3 regions of the Desemzia sp. C1 genome follow, and region 1 is predicted to be linked to each of the others. Evidence: predicted binding sites of a transcription regulator. Region 1 holds the regulator's gene; each other region holds the start of a gene.
What was found. The regulator CtsR, encoded in region 1, represses protease genes until heat stress. The targets are predictions, from matches to a motif close to TTGGTCAAAAAAGGTCAAANA.
Positions count from the first base shown of each region.

Region 2: clpP (ATP-dependent Clp endopeptidase proteolytic subunit ClpP) is a predicted target of CtsR. The motif match lies at 1,919-1,939, and genes of this name have one in related genera.
Region 3: LMF32_RS10180 (ATP-dependent Clp protease ATP-binding subunit) is a predicted target of CtsR. The motif match lies at 1,853-1,873, and genes of this name have one in related genera.

Region 1 is NZ_JAJIZP010000003.1:1,403,511-1,409,083, reverse strand. Features, by position in the region: gene LMF32_RS13690 (helix-turn-helix domain-containing protein) at 1-27, shown strand, start outside; gene LMF32_RS07220 (hypothetical protein) at 152-460, opposite strand; gene LMF32_RS07215 (ATP-dependent Clp protease ATP-binding subunit) at 573-3,074, opposite strand; gene LMF32_RS07210 (CtsR family transcriptional regulator) at 3,096-3,557, opposite strand; gene LMF32_RS07205 (hypothetical protein) at 3,813-4,358, opposite strand; tRNA gene LMF32_RS07200 (tRNA-Pro) at 4,519-4,592, opposite strand; tRNA gene LMF32_RS07195 (tRNA-Arg) at 4,630-4,703, opposite strand; tRNA gene LMF32_RS07190 (tRNA-Leu) at 4,712-4,800, opposite strand; tRNA gene LMF32_RS07185 (tRNA-Gly) at 4,853-4,924, opposite strand; tRNA gene LMF32_RS07180 (tRNA-Thr) at 4,931-5,003, opposite strand; tRNA gene LMF32_RS07175 (tRNA-Leu) at 5,034-5,115, opposite strand; tRNA gene LMF32_RS07170 (tRNA-Lys) at 5,171-5,243, opposite strand; tRNA gene LMF32_RS07165 (tRNA-Val) at 5,245-5,320, opposite strand; rRNA gene rrf (5S ribosomal RNA) at 5,332-5,447, opposite strand; rRNA gene LMF32_RS07155 (23S ribosomal RNA) at 5,527-5,573, opposite strand, start outside.
Region 2 is NZ_JAJIZP010000003.1:1,642,533-1,648,105, reverse strand. Features, by position in the region: gene LMF32_RS08400 (sugar-binding domain-containing protein) at 1-142, opposite strand, end outside; gene LMF32_RS08395 (thioredoxin domain-containing protein) at 517-1,056, opposite strand; gene clpP (ATP-dependent Clp endopeptidase proteolytic subunit ClpP) at 1,224-1,823, opposite strand; tRNA gene LMF32_RS08385 (tRNA-Arg) at 2,035-2,106, opposite strand; gene rpoN (RNA polymerase factor sigma-54) at 2,325-3,674, shown strand; gene whiA (DNA-binding protein WhiA) at 3,729-4,694, opposite strand; gene LMF32_RS08370 (YvcK family protein) at 4,718-5,573, opposite strand, start outside.
Region 3 is NZ_JAJIZP010000003.1:2,011,046-2,016,618, forward strand. Features, by position in the region: gene LMF32_RS10180 (ATP-dependent Clp protease ATP-binding subunit) at 1-1,809, opposite strand, end outside; gene LMF32_RS10185 (hypothetical protein) at 2,039-2,227, shown strand; gene LMF32_RS10190 (phosphocarrier protein HPr) at 2,406-2,672, shown strand; partial or broken gene ptsP (phosphoenolpyruvate--protein phosphotransferase) at 2,672-4,393, shown strand; gene LMF32_RS10200 (glycosyltransferase family 4 protein) at 4,632-5,573, shown strand, end outside.

The sequences.
Region 1 (5,573 bases):
CTTTGTTATTTATTGACGTTGAATTAAAAACGAGATTGGGAAAAAAAGCGTTTAGCCCCGAATCACTTTACGAAATCAATAATCATAAAAGAGGCGGAGCTGGGAAATAACTCCCAGCTCCGTCTCTTTATTTTTCAAGTTAATAGCAATTTTATTTTTTCATTTTGTGCACAGTAGCGTCTTTTAATTGATCTGTGTACTCGCTGATATTGCCTCTTATATTGCTCACTTTATCAACTACACTCAATAGATTGATCAACTCTTCGTCTGACAAGCTTTCTACTACTTTCATCGCTTTAGGATTGCCATTTAATTTCTTTTGAACAAATTTTTTGGCACGTTTGCGGTTGATCTTATTTTCCACTTTTTCCATCGCCGAGTCCGATAATATCATATACGCTGCTCCGATTGCCGTTGCTGCTCCAAGTCCCATTAACAAATTACGCGTAGAATTCTTCATAGAAAATCACGTTCCTCTCATTTGTTTTCTCAGGTTCATCATATCAGAAATGCTTTTTTATCACGAATAAAAAAGCCTACCAGACTCCTGTCTGATAGGCTCAACTAATTGTTTACGGAGTAGTGACTTTTTCTTTATTCTTGTCTTGCTTTGCAGATTTCTTGGAGTCTCGAACTGTGAATCGGATTTCTCCTTTTTGAGCACCAATGGTTACATTATCCCCAATTTTGATATTTCCGCTTAACAATTCTTCACTCAACAAGTCTTCGATTTTCTTTTGGATCGCTCTACGTAAAGGACGAGCCCCATATTCAGGATCGAAGCCTTCTTTAGCGATCACATCAATCGCTGCCGGTGTGATTTTAGCATAGATATCCATATCTTCTAAACGTTTAACGATTGTGCGAGACATTAATTTCACGATTTCATTCAATTCTTCTTTTTCTAATGAATGGAATACGATCGTTTCATCTAAACGGTTTAAGAATTCTGGACGGAATGAATTTTTCAATTCTTCCATGATGCGTTTTTCCATTGTTTTGTGGTCTTGCTTTTTATCTTCCAATGAAAAACCGACTGATTTCTCATCACGTAAAGCAGTTGCTCCCAAGTTGGAAGTCATGATCATAATCGTATTTTTGAAATCTACTTTACGCCCTTTTCCATCTGTCAAATGTCCATCATCCAAAACTTGAAGTAAAATATTGAACACATCAGGATGGGCTTTTTCTACCTCATCCAATAGGATAACAGAATACGGTTTTTGACGAACTTTTTCAGTCAATTGTCCACCTTCATCGTACCCTACATAACCTGGAGGTGATCCCACTAAACGACTCGTACTGAATTTTTCCATATATTCAGACATGTCGACACGAATCAACGCTTCTTCATTTCCAAACATAGCTTCACTCAACGCTTTCGCTAATTCGGTTTTACCAACCCCTGTAGGCCCTAAGAACATAAATGAACCAATTGGGCGGTTCGGATCTTTCAACCCGCTTCTTGCACGGCGTATCGCTCTAGAAACAGCTTTGACCGCATCTTCTTGGCCAATCACTCGTTTATGCAATACATCTTCCATTTTCAATAAACGATCAGATTCTTTTTGTTCCATTTGTTGAACTGGGATACTTGTCCATAAGGCTACTACTTCAGCAATATCATGTTCAGTAACTTCTAATTCAGTTGGTGTTTCTTTTTGTTGTTGTTTTTTCATTAAAGCATCGACTTTTTTACGTTGCTTCATTTCGCGTGTTCTGATTTCGCCAGCTTCTTCAAAATCTTGATTTTGAATGGCTTCTTCTTTCGCTTCAACCAATGCATCCAGTTCTTCAACAGCAACGGCTATTGGTGTTGGTTTACCAGTTACGTCGATTCGTACTTTAGAAGCAGCTTCATCAACCAAATCAATCGCCTTATCAGGCAATTGTCTAGAAGTAATGTAACGAGTTGACAATTTGACCGCAGCTTTGACTGCTTCATCTGTGATTTTCACACCGTGATGATCTTCATAGCGAGAACGCAGACCATATAAGATCTCTTCTGTTTCTTCTCCATTCGGAGGATCAATATGGATTGGAGCAAATCGTCTTTCTAAAGCAGCATCTTTTTCGATGTGTTTTTGGTACTCATCTAAAGTCGTAGCACCGATAGTTTGCAATTCTCCACGTGCTAGAGCTGGTTTTAGGATGTTAGAAGCATCAATTGCTCCTTCTGCTCCTCCTGCACCAATTAGTGTATGCAACTCATCAATAAACAGGATTACTTCGCCATCTTGATAAATTTCCTCGATGATTTTTTTCATTCGCTCTTCAAATTCCCCACGATACTTCGTTCCGGCAACTAAAGAACCCATGTCCAACATCATCAGACGTTTGTTTGCTAATGTACCCGGTACTTCTCCTGAAATGATTTTTTGAGCTAATCCTTCAGCTATAGCAGTTTTACCCACACCAGGTTCTCCAACTAAAACTGGATTGTTTTTAGTTCTGCGGCTTAAAATTTGGACGATTCGCTTAACTTCTTTACTGCGGCCAACAACAGGATCCATTTTTCCGTCTTTGGCTTGAGCAGTCAAATCTCGCGCTAATGAATCCAATGTCGGTGTTCCGGCAGAAGATGGCTTAGCAGCTGATCTTGGACGTTTGCTTTTCGTATTCTTCATTTGGTCTTGTCCGATCTTTTTGAAGATCACTTGGCGAGCTTTATTCAAACTTACATCTAAGTTGCCCAATATTTTAGCTGATAGAATATCTTCTTCGCGCAACAACCCTAATAGCAAATGCTCCGTTCCGACCAAAGAAGACCCCATGCGTCTAGATTCATCTGTAGCAAACGTAATCGCTTGTTTTGCTCTAGGTGAATAAGGTAAGACAGCTTCTTTTGAAATGTATTTCATGGTTCCATATCCGGTAAAATGTTCAATCTCTTCACGAACATCCTGTTCTGTGATGGTGAACTGACGAAGAGTTTTCCCAGCGATACCTTCTGTTTCTTTTACAATCCCTAGTAAAATGTGCTCAGTTCCAACAGAATGGTGACGAAAAGCCTTAGCCTCTTCTTGAGCAATACCTAGTACTGTTTTTGCTTTTTCTGTAAATAATTCATTCATGTTCTCGCCTCCGACTTTTCGTTATTCATACCTCAAATTGTTCAGGCAAGATTTTAAGATACGTGCTCTTACCTCTTTAGCCGTTTTATTATCTAATCCTAATACGACTTTGTCCATAGCAGCCATTATTAATACGGCTTCTCTTTTATTTAAAAAATCATCTTCATACAACTTTTGCACGATCGAAAAAGCATCATTTTGAGAAATACTGTTTCCGACTATTTCTATTATTGTATCTAACATCTCAGATTCGTCCAACAATTTAACTTTTATGATCCGGATGTATCCACCGCCGCCACGTTTGCTTTCCACTAAATAACCTTTTTGCACCGTAAATCGAGTATTGATCACATAATTTATTTGAGAAGGAACACAGTTAAATAAATCAGCCATTTCGCTTCTTCTGATTTCCACTTGATCTGATTGTCCTAACACTTTTTTCAAATAAGATTCAATGATATCTGACATATTTTTATTTTCCATGCGTTGTTGTTATTAAAAATAGGTCCTTGGTGTTTTAGTATCATACACTGTTTTTCAATACATTCCAATACCTGATTTTTAATAACCCTCCTTTTCTTTTAGTCTTCAAAAAAAGACCATCTCATTTAGTCGCTGATCTTCGCTTATTACCCTCGATAACCTTTGACTAATCCTGACTAATATTATACTGGAAAAAACCTGATTTGAAAAGCTCCACTTATGAAAAGTTGCTGTTGAGCCATTTTGAGAGCTTCATCACTGATTAAAGCAGTAAAATAAAAATCTGTCATTTGGATTCCATATATGAAGGTCATCTGCAACATAACCTCTCAGCCAAAGGTTGCCTTCTATTTTTCTAATGTAAAAACCTTGAGGAAAATCCTCCTCTTCATCGATTTTTTCTGAAGCGATCGTAATTGAGCCATATGGAGCCTGTTTTTCATAAACGGGTTTACCCGTATAACCTTCTAGTTGATCTAAATAGGCTAATCTCAAATATGGTCCCGTTTCTACTGGACAAAGAGACAATCCATTCTCTATGGCTCGAGCATAAATATCCGGCAGGACAGCTCCTTCTATGAAACCAAGGTCTCCAACAGTCAATTCAATAGTTTTTAACAAATACACTTCTTTAGAAACACTCATTCGTTCATCCAATAATAATTGCTTACCTAAATCATTGAAAAATACATTCTTCTCCTGCAGCTTATCCATTAAATCTGCTTTACTAAGTCCGCCTACTTCTATCGTTCTAACAATACCAGAATGCCATAGTTGTTCATTTACTTTAAGAACCGTCATTTTTCTCTCACTCCCTTAAAGAATCCTTATTTTTAACTCTCATAATAGCTGAACGAAACTTCTTACACAATAAACACCTATATAATTTCATTTCTAACAAAAATCGACAAAAAAAGTGAGCTGGATAGGAATCCACTCACTTTAAACAATGCTTCTATTATCGGGAATACAGGATTCGAACCTGCGACCCCTTGGTCCCAAACCAAGTGCTCTACCAAGCTGAGCTAATTCCCGTATGTATGTGCGCTTCTATAAGTCTCTATAAAAGAAATGTACCCAGCAGGAGTCGAACCTGCAACCGCTTGATTCGTAGTCAAGTACTCTATCCAATTGAGCTATGGGTACAAAATAAATGGTGCCGAGGGCCGGAATCGAACCGGCACGGATATCACTATCCGCAGGATTTTAAGTCCTGTGCGTCTACCTGTTCCGCCACCCCGGCAATAAAGAACAAGATTCAGAAGATTTACGTTCAGTATCTAGATAAACTAGAAAGCGGAAGACGGGATTCGAACCCGCGACCCCCACCTTGGCAAGGTGATGTTCTACCACTGAACTACTTCCGCAAATGATGCCGGCTAAAGGATTTGAACCCTCGACCCTCTGATTACAAATCAGATGCTCTACCAACTGAGCTAAGCCGGCAAGTAATATTGCCATTCAAAAAAGTAATGATGCGGGTGAAGGGACTTGAACCCCCACGCCTCGCGGCGCTAGATCCTAAATCTAGTGCGTCTGCCAATTCCGCCACACCCGCATAATATTTAATTTGGCAATAGATAAACATACTAGTCATATGAATACAACTAGTATGAGTCATGCAGGATTCGAACCTGCGACCCTCTGATTAAAAGTCAGATGCTCTACCAACTGAGCTAATGACTCATGGTGGAGGTTAACGGGCTCGAACCGCTGACCCTCTGCTTGTAAGGCAGATGCTCTCCCAACTGAGCTAAACCTCCAAAAAAACTATGCGTGGCAACGTCCTAGTCTCACAAGGGGAAACCCCTCACTACCTTCGGCGCTAAGAAGCTTAACTTCTGTGTTCGGCATGGGAACAGGTGTGACCTTCTTGCCATCATCACCACACATATGAGAACCTTGCGCTCTCAAAACTGGATTTGTCTACTATCACATTTGTTCGGATCCGTTGAATCCACCTAAAATCTTGGTTAAGTCCTCGACCGATTAGTATTGGTCCGCTCCGCCTATCAC
Region 2 (5,573 bases), 240 kb from region 1:
CTGAAATACCTATTTTATCTGCTAAGATGCGTCTTCCAATTGGTCCTAACAAATAGATGTTCCTTAAAATTTGGTGTCTCTCTTTCAGAGTGTCCATTACGTCAGGAGCTACTTTTTCTATCACAGACAGAACCTCTTCCATGAGCCACCTCTTTCTTACTGGGTCGTTTTTTGTCCACGTCAGCCGTTTAGCGACCCTCGTTGTCGAAAAAAACAAAGAGATTAAAATGGAAAAAGACAATTGATTTCAAATCATACGCTTATTTCTACATTTTCACAGAACTTTAAAGCCTGTTTGATCTCTTACAGCATCTATTCTACCAATTCTAGCCCCAACATGCAACCTATTAATTCATCAGTTTTCGTTGTGTAAATGAGTTCACTTTTTCATCTATGGCAAAATCTTGTCAAAAAGCATTACTGAGAGAGTTGATCTTTACAAAAAAAGCTTTTGAAAAATTAAACTCTCTCTTACTTTTTGTCAAAGTTGTTACCAAACAACGACCAGGACTCATACTATTTATTTTTCTCGTATTCGGAATCAATGATAGTTTTCAGTTCTTCTAGAGAAATATTCTCATCAAAAATATTTTCTCCAATAAAGACAGAAGGAACAAAAAAGACATTTGCTTCTTTAGTTTCATTGAGGATGCCATTGATCTCAATCTCGTTCGGTTGATGAGTCAATCCACGCTTTTCGACCGCATATTCAGCAATCTCCTCATGACTTTTCAACATTCCCCACTCATTTTGATGCGCTAATAAGTAATCGATCTCCATCAAAGCTTCTTCTGGTTTCTTGTAATCCAAATGATGATGAAGGACATTCCCTCTTTTTAAACTTGGTTTTTCTTTATCAAAAAGTTTGATGACGCGTTGAACTTTTCCTTCTTGTACGTACTCATTTAATAGATCTTTGGTATCAAAGTACCATTTCTTACAGTACGGGCAAGCCAAGTTAATAAATTCAATGACTTTAACAGGCGCACTTTCCGGTCCAATTTTAAAACCATAGGTTACATTTACTTTATCTGCATTCATATTACTCGTATCCATATCGTACCTCCTCTTAATGTTAGTTATTAGTATACCTTCTATTTCTTCAATTGAAAACCAATGTCGTTTAAGATGACTCCCACCGTTACGCTGTGAGTCTTTTGCTATGAGTCTTTTATAGAAGCAAAAGACTCCCTACTTTAAACAGGAAGTCTTTTGCAAAAAAACTATTTATTGGGTAACTCAGTGTTGTTTTCCATTACTTCATCGATCAAGCCATACTCTTTTGCATCTTGAGCAGACATGTAGTTATCACGGTCTGTGTCGCGTTCGATAACTTCGATCGGTTGTCCAGTTCTATCAGACAAGATTTTGTTTAAGCGTTCACGTGTTTTCAAAATGTGACGAGCAGCGATCTCGATTTCAGTTGCTTGCCCTTGTGCTCCACCTAATGGTTGGTGAATCATAATTTCTGCGTTTGGCAAAGCAAAACGTTTGCCTTTTGCTCCTGCAGCTAATAAGAAACTACCCATTGAAGCAGCCATTCCCATTGCGATTGTTTGAACATCAGCTTTAATAAAGTTCATGGTATCGTAAATAGCAAAACCTGCTGTTACGCTACCACCTGGAGAGTTGATGTAAATGTAGATATCTTTTTCTGGATCTTGAGCATCTAAAAAGAGCAACTGAGCAATAACTGAATTTGCTACGTTGTCATCTATCGGGCCGCTCAACATGATAATACGGTCTTTTAATAAACGTGAATAAATATCATAAGCACGTTCTCCTCTTGATGATTGTTCAATAACTGTAGGTACTAAGTTCATGAAGTATTCCTCCTCTAATGTGTTTCCATAAGATTGTATCACACTCATTCTCAAGAATCATTTGAATGAGTTTTCTATAGGTTTATTCTACTCCAATGGTCAATAAAGGTCAAACTTTTTTTATTATTCTTTTTCACCTAAAAGCAAAAAAGCCAGCCACAACGGACCAGCTTCTCTCATAAAACTTTTTTTGACCTTCTGTTTTTTGCAATGCCCCCTGAGGGAATCGAACCCCCATCTCAAGAACCGGAATCTTACGTGATATCCATTACACTAAGGGGACGTAGGATGACAACTATTTTAGTTTATCTAATAATACCTAAAAAAACAAGCTAAAGATTATCTTTTAAAGAATAAAACCAATCTGTATTCTACGATTGGATAAGGCAGCTTTCAAATAATCGTCACATTCCTTACGGGATTTTCTTAAAACTCGTTAATGCTCTTAGCAGAATGTGGTATGATATCGAAGGATATGAAACCGTTTCAAGGAGGATGGACATGAATTTTGAGCAACATTATACCCAACAACAGAAACAAGTTCAAAAGCTGGCTATGACTCAACAATTGCAGCAGTCTATCCAGATGCTGAATATGAACCAAGAAGACTTGGTCCTTTTCCTAAAACAAAAAGCTTTAGGCAACCCTTTGATTGAAATCAAAGTCAAACGACCTACTGCAGACAACTCTTTTAAAAACTCTTACTCGTCATCAAGTGCTTATGCGAGTTACAATCCCATCGATCATCTAGCTGGAGGCCAAATGTCTTTGTTTTCTTATGTAATTGAACAAATTCATTTAACCATGAGAGATACTTACTTGAGAGAATTAGTGCTGTGGCTGGCTAATCATTTAGACAAAAACGGGTACATGACGATTTCCCTAGAAGAAGCTAAACAACAAACAGAAGCTGAAGAAATTCAGTTGATTGATGCGTTAACACTCCTTCAACAACTTGAACCTGCTGGTGTGGGTGCAAGAAACCTGCAAGAATGTTTGATGCTTCAAACAGAACGAGATGATGAAGCACCAAACTTGGCCTATCTTATTTTAGAAGAATCATTTGATTTGTTCAGCTCTCGCAAATGGGAACCTTTAGCTAAAAAATATGGTATCCCGGTATCTGCAGTGCAAGAAGTAGCCGACTATGTACAAAGCTTGACGGCTCACCCTGGAGCTGTTTATTCAACTGAAGATGAACACTTCGTTCGTCCTGACCTGATCGTAACATTAGTAAATGATGAGCTTATGGTGAAATCAGCAAAAACTGGGTTGCCAGTAATCAAATTTCAAACTGATTATTACCAAGACATGCTTTCGGTTGAAGATAAAGATGTCAAAAAGTTTATTCAAGAAAAATATGCAGAATACGATTGGATTCAGCAGAGCTTGCAACAAAGAGAAGAAACAATTATCCGTGTCGGAACAGCTATAGTTGAGCAGCAAAAGGAATTCTTTTTACAAGATTCCCGCCCTTTGACTCCAATGACATTAAAGGAAATTGCACAGCTCTTAGACATACATGAATCTACTGTCAGCAGATCTGTAAATGATAAATTCATTCAAACCGATTTCGGCACATACGAATTGAAGTCCTTCTTTACGACAGGATTGAAACGTTTGTCCGACAATGATTCCATTCAAGCAAATTCTCAAGATGTTTCATCTGACGGAGTGAAACATCGAATAAAAGACCTTATTGCAGAAGAAAACAAATTAAAACCCTTATCTGATCAGAAAATAGCCACTTTGTTGGAAGATGAAGGGATACAGATTTCTAGAAGAACAGTCACCAAATACAGGGAAGCTTTGTCCATTCCTTCATCCACCAATCGAAAACGATATGCCTAAACAAAAAGATTCCTCAGCAGAAGACTGCTGGGAATCTTTTTGTTGTTTATCCACTTAATTGACTAGAACTTCACTTACTTGGCTACTGCCGGTGTTGCTGCGGTGGCTTTCTGCCATTTCATTCAACTTTCGCAATCGGTGATTAATGCCTGATTTGCTGATTTTTCCGCTTGGGACTAAGTCTCCTAGTTCTTTAAGAGTTACATCAGGATTCGCTACTCGTACAAGTGCAATTTCTTTTAACTTATCTGGAAGATTATCCAATCCGATCACTTCATCTAAGTAAAGAATATTTTCGATTTGTTTACTTGCAGCATCAATGGTTTTATTCATATTTGCATTCTCACAATTCACAAGTCGATTCACTGAATTTCGCATATCTCTTACAATTCGAATGTCTTCAAATTTCAACATCGCATTTGTAGCTCCAATAATCGCTAAAAAATCCGCAATTTTTTCAGCTTCTTTCAAATAAGTGATATAGCCATTTCTACGGCTGATTTTCCGAGCGTTTAGTCCAAATTCATTCATCATATCGCACACGTCATCATTGTGTTCTTCATAATTGGAATAAATCTCTAAATGGTATCGGCTCGTTTCCGGGTTATTGACTGAACCGCCTGCTAAGAAAGCCCCTCTTAGATAGGATTTGATTTTTTGATTGTTTTGGGTAATTTCTTTACTTACGTGACCTTGGTACAGCATTCCATCCATGATGGATAAATCTGCTAATACCTTTTTAGTTCCTTGTTTCAAACGAACAATGTACACATTGTTTTTCTTCAGCTTCATTTTTCGTCTGACCAACAATTCACTTTCCACTTCAAAGTGGTCTTTCAATAAAATATAGATTCGTCTTGCAATTGCAGCATTTTCTGATTGTACATTTAGAATAAATTTCTTTTCTACTAAACTAATGCTTCCATTCATTCTAATCAATGCTGCTAGTTCAGCTTTGGCATGTTCACGATGAACTTCCAGCTGAGTCAATTCTTTTTTCGCAGTTGAGGCAAAAGACAATGTTATCTCCTCCTTTCATTTTTTTATATAGTATCGATATTGGTTTCGAACTTTCTACCATAGTATTGAACGTCAAATGAAATTTTGAACAGTTCTTCTACTACCTTTTCTTTATCATGGAATACACCATTGTCTCTTAATTCTAAGAAATCGTTTGAAATGACCATTGGTGCTTCTTTTTTCAATCCATTGAAATCATGTTCAACTTGCACTAAATACTCATCGTATTTTTCAGTGTCAATATAGTTTTCCGGCACTTGTCCGATATTTACCAAAACGGTATCGACGAACTTTTGATTCATATGACGATGCAAAACTTCTAAATGATTGGCATCTGAAAAGTTTTCCGTCTCACCCAACTGAGTCATGATGTTGCAGATGTAAACCACATTGGCTTGTGTTTTTTTAATCGCATCGCTAATTTCTGGAATCATCAGGTTAGGTAAAATACTGGTATATAAACTTCCAGGTCCTAGTACCACCATGTCAGCATTCAAAATCGCAGATACGACTTTTCGAGCCGCTTTTACATCTTTTGATCCGTCAAGTTTTGTGACGAATACATGGTCGATCATTTTCCGATGTTTTGCGATAGAGGATTCCCCGCTCACTTGAGTTCCATCTTTAAACACTGCATGTAGTTCCAATGGTTCTTCAGCAGCTGGATACACATGACCATCGATCATCATCATTTTCCCTAATACTTGGATAGCTTCATAAATATTGCCTTTCATTTCAGCCATAGCTGAGATGATCAAATTCCCAATAGAATGTCCTGCTAAAGATTGATCTTCAACCGCAAAACGATATTGAAAAATCTCTTTCTGCATTTCTGGAATGTCTGATAAAGAGACCAATACATTACGAATGTCTCCAGGC
Region 3 (5,573 bases), 610 kb from region 1:
ATTAGTAGCCGCGAATCCGACACTAGCCTCAACTTCGCCTTGTCCAACATTACTTGTCATAATAATGATCGTATCTTTAAAGCTTACAGTTCTTCCTTGAGCATCCGTCAAACGACCATCGTCAAGAATTTGCAAGAACATATGCAATACATCTGGGTGAGCTTTTTCAATCTCATCCAACAACAAAATGCTGTATGGGTTACGACGAACTTTTTCAGTTAATTGACCAGCTTCTTCGTAACCAACATATCCTGGAGGAGAACCGATCAATTTAGAGACACTGTGTTTTTCCATGTATTCACTCATGTCAAAACGTACATACGAATCTTTACTGCCGAATAATTCAAATGCTAATTGCTTAGCTAATTCTGTTTTTCCGACACCAGTTGGTCCGATAAACAAGAATGAACCAATAGGTCTGCCTTTTTTATTGAAACCAACGCGGTTTCTGCGGATAGCTTTAGCAATTTTTTCAATAGCAGCATCTTGACCTATGACATGTTTTTTCAAGTCAGTATCTAAGTTGCGCAATTGAGCTTGTTCTTTTTCTTTTAGATCTCCAACAGGGATATTTGTTTTTAATTCAATGATATTGATCATATCTTGCTCAGTAACGACCGGTTTTTCTGAATCGGGTTGTTGTTGATCTCGCATAGCTGCGTATTTAGCAGCTTGGTCTCTATAAAATGCAGCTTTTTCATAGTCTTCATTTTGCAGAGCAGCTTGTTTTTCTTGAGCAGCCTCAGCGATTTTTTCTTCTATGATCTGCGGATCAATGGTTTGGATAGTCAGGTTCTTCTTAGAGCCTGATTCATCTAACAAATCAATTGCTTTATCCGGCAAGAACCGATCTTGGATATAACGATCAGATAAGTTGATCGCACTTCGTATAGCTTCGTCTGTATATTTTACTTGATGATATTCTTCGTATTTCTTTTGAATCCCTTTTAAGATACTAAAAGTCTCATCAAGGGTGGGTTCATCTACACGTACAGGTTGTAAACGACGTTCTAATGCACCATCTTTTTCGATTGAACGGTATTCTCTTAGTGTAGTAGCACCAACTAATTGAAGTTCGCCACGTGCTAGGGCAGGTTTTAAAATATTACCTGCATCCATACTGCCGTCTGCACTACCTGCGCCCACGATTTCATGAATCTCATCAATAAACAAGATTATATTATTATTTTGCTTCAATTCATTCATCAATTGTTGCATGCGCTCTTCAAATTGACCACGAATACCCGTTCCTTGAACTAATGAAGCAACGTCTAAGCGGATGACTTCTTTGTTCATCAATTTTTGAGGAACGTCTCCGTCTACGATTTTTTGTGCTAAACCTTCTACAACAGCAGTTTTCCCAACACCGGGATCACCGATCAAAACAGGATTATTTTTTGTACGGCGGTTCAAGATTTCTAATACTCGTTCGATTTCTTGGTCTCTACCGATAACTGGGTCAATGGCTCCTGATTTTGCTAAGTCGGTCAAGTTAGTACCGTACTCTCCCAGTAAACCAGATTTTCTTCTGGTTGGAGGCTGATTGCCTCTGCCGCCACCGGTTTGAGTAGGAGGGACATCAGAATTAGGATATTCTCTTGCTCCGCCTTGCATAGAACGGAATAAATCATCTAAATTTCCAAACCCAAAAGGATTTTGAGGTGGGCGGTTATTTCCCATTCCTCGAGCTTGTGCATTTTTCAATTCTTGGTAACAGTTTTGACATAGATCTAATTGACCTTTTTGGCCGTTCATACTAGTATACAAATGAATAGTAGCTTCGTTTTGGTGACAATTTTGACATAACATAATTTACACAACCTTTCAAAGATTGATTCATCAGTCAGACATGAATTTGACTTTGTCTGACCTTTATGAATTTATTATACACTGACCATTCCTGACTTTCAAGTTTTTTTCTCGTAAAAATTAGACGTCTGTTGCATAAATAAGTTTTTATTTACAAAGCTAAGATACAACTATTTTCTATTTTATGAAAGTGATACACTAGACCCAACAGAAAAACGAGGTGGTTAAGTTGACTAAAGAAGAAATGCAGCAAAAACTTTTTGCATTAAGTAATGGGGAAGTGGAAGAAATCATTATTCCAAAAGATGAGTTCATGATTTTTTTAGAAGCGTGGAATCAGCATCCAGAAAAAAATAACGTTATAGGTGAAGCTGGATTAGGTGGAAACGTTGTCTATAGACGTAAACCGAGAGAATAGATTAAATTTATCTTCGATTTAGCGTTTACAATGTAAAAAGAGTTGTGAAATGATTGAAAAAATGGTAATCTAATTTTTGAAAGGGTTATTTTTAACTATGTCTTTTACTGTTTAACAGTATTATAGATGAAACTGACTCTAAATAAAAAAATATTTGAAATAAAGGGGAATAACCATTATGGAAAAACGCGAATTTCATATCGTAGCTGAAACAGGAATCCATGCACGTCCAGCTACATTATTAGTACAATCAGCAAGCAAATACAACTCAGATATCAACCTTGAATACAAAGGTAAATCTGTAAACTTGAAATCAATCATGGGCGTTATGTCTTTAGGTGTTGGCCAAGGCGCAGACGTTACGATTTCTGCTGAAGGAGCAGACGAAGCTGAAGCAATTTCTGGAATCGCAGAAACAATGAAGAAAGAAGGATTATCAGAATAATGGTAGACGTACTGAAAGGGATTGCAGCTAGTGATGGTATTGCTATTGCAAAAACCTATATGCTTATCGAGCCGGATTTAACTTTCACCAAAAAATCAGTTGAAGATTCAGATAGTGAAATTCAACGCATTACTGATGCATTGGCTAAAGCTAAAGAAGAGTTGAGCTTGATTCGTGAGAATGCAGCGAAAAGTTTAGGCGAAGAAGAAGCTCAAGTTTTTGATGCGCATTTGATGGTCCTTTCAGATCCTGATTTGATTGGAACGGTCGAAAGCAACATCAAAGACAACAGAGTAAATGCTGAGAGTGCGCTTCAAGAAGCTACTGATACATTTATTTCTATCTTTGAAGGAATGGAAGACAATCCATATATGCAAGAACGAGCAGCTGACATCAAAGATGTTCGCAAACGCGTTTTAGCTCATTTATTAGGTGTGAAATTACCTAGTCCTTCAACAATAGATGAAGAAGTGATTGTGATCGCACATGATTTAACACCAAGTGATACTGCTCAATTAAACCGTAAATACGTTAAGGCTTTCGTAACTGATATCGGAGGTCGTACTTCACATTCTGCTATTATGGCTCGTTCTCTTGAGATTCCAGCTATTGTTGGTTCAAAAGATATTACAAGTCGTGTAGTAGATGGGGATGAAATTATTGTTGACGGTTTAGAAGGTCAAGTATTCATTAAACCAGATGCTGACACAATCAACACTTACTCTGTAAAAGCTGAAGAATTTGAAAATCAAAAAGCTGAGTGGGAAAAATTAAAAGAAGAAGATACTGTAACAGCCGACGGGAAACACATTGAATTAGCTGCAAACATTGGTACTCCTAAAGATTTAGACGGAGTTCACAACAATGGAGCTGAAGCAGTTGGCTTGTACCGTACTGAATTCTTATATATGGACTCACCAGATTTCCCAACGGAAGATGATCAATATACAGCTTACAAAACAGTGTTAGAGAGTATGGGAGAAAAACCAGTCGTTGTTCGTACAATGGACATCGGTGGGGATAAAGAACTTCCTTACTTAGATTTACCTCATGAAATGAACCCGTTCTTGGGATATCGTGCAATCCGTATCAGTTTAAATGAATCTGACATGTTCAGAACACAATTGCGTGCTCTATTACGTGCATCAGTTCATGGTAACTTGCGTATCATGTTCCCAATGATCGCTACTTTAGGCGAATTCCGTGAAGCTAAATCTATTTTATTGGAAGAAAAAGAAAACTTGATCAAAGATGGTGTTGAAGTTTCTGATTCTATCCAAGTTGGTATCATGATTGAAATTCCTGCTGCAGCTGTAATTGCAGACAAATTTGCTAAAGAAGTAGATTTCTTTAGTATTGGAACGAATGACTTGATTCAATATACGATGGCTGCTGACCGTATGAATGAGCGCGTTTCTTACTTGTACCAACCTTACAATCCTTCAATTTTACGCTGAATCAAGAATGTTATTGATTCAGCGCATAAAGAAGGCAAATGGGCTGGTATGTGTGGAGAGATGGCTGGAGATCAAACAGCTGTTCCGTTATTATTAGGTCTTGGTTTAGACGAGTTCTCAATGAGTGCATCAAGTGTGTTAAAAACACGCAGCTTAATGAAAACATTGGATTCAACAAAAATGGCTGAACTGGCAGACAGAGCAATCAATGAATGCGACACTGCTGAAGAAGTTGTTGGTTTAGTTGAAGAATATCTAAAATAAAACCATAAAGATAATAATTATAAAACACTTGGTTTAGGGATTCCTAAACCAAGTGTTTTTTTGTATAAAGTGCTTTTTTCTACTGCTAAAGATGGATTATTTCTTTATCCATCTGTGTTAAGGTAAGATTATGATGAGCAATCTATCAAAAAAACAATGAAAATGAAATATTTACTTTAATTGCACTGTTTTTTTTACTGAAAATCCGTATAATCTTATTAAAGGAGTGAAAATAAAAATGAGAATAGGAATTTTCACTGATTCGTATTTCCCCCAAGTCAGTGGGGTAGCGACATCTATCCAAACATTAAAGGAAGAATTGGAAGCTCATGGACATGAAGTAGTGATTTTTACAACGACAGATCCTAAAGCTGATAAATATGAACCGGGTATCGTGCGATTTGCTAGTATTCCTTTCTTTTCTTTTAAAGATAGACGTGTGGCTTTTCGCGGCATGTTGACTGCATTGAAAAAATCCAAAGAGTTGCGCCTTGATTTAGTTCATACGCATACTGAATTTAGCTTGGGGTTAACTGGCAAATACGTAGCGCGGCAACTGGGGATTCCTTGCGTGCACACGTATCACACGATGTATGAAGACTATCTGCATTACGTGGCTAAAGGGAAAGTTTTGCGTCCATCACATGTAAAAGTCGTTTCCAAATATTTTTGCAATCAAACGGCTGGAGTAATTGCTCCAAGTGAAAAAGCCAAAAATAAATTGTTGTTCTACGGCGTAAAACAAGACATCCGAGTGATCCCTACAGGTGTCAATTTGGAAAAATTAAGAGCCCCATCAACACGAAATATTCGCGAAGAATTGGCTATTGAAGAAGATGAATTGGTGTTGTTATCTTTGAGTCGTTTAGCGCATGAAAAAAATATAGAGGCTATCTTAAAAGCTTTTCCGACTGTGTTAGGCGAATATCCGACCGCTAAATTAATTGTAGTTGGCGATGGGCCTATTCGTAGTGAATTGGAGCAGTTGAGTGAGGCGTTAAACATCGCTCCATCCGTTCGTTTTACTGGAGAAGTCCATGTAGATGAAGTGAATGCTTACTATCAAGCTTCGGATTTGTATGTTAATGCTTCTACATCTGAATCTCAAGGTCTGACATACATTGAAGCAATCGCTGCTGGAACAAACATTGTAGCTAAGTCTAGCCCTTATACGGATATG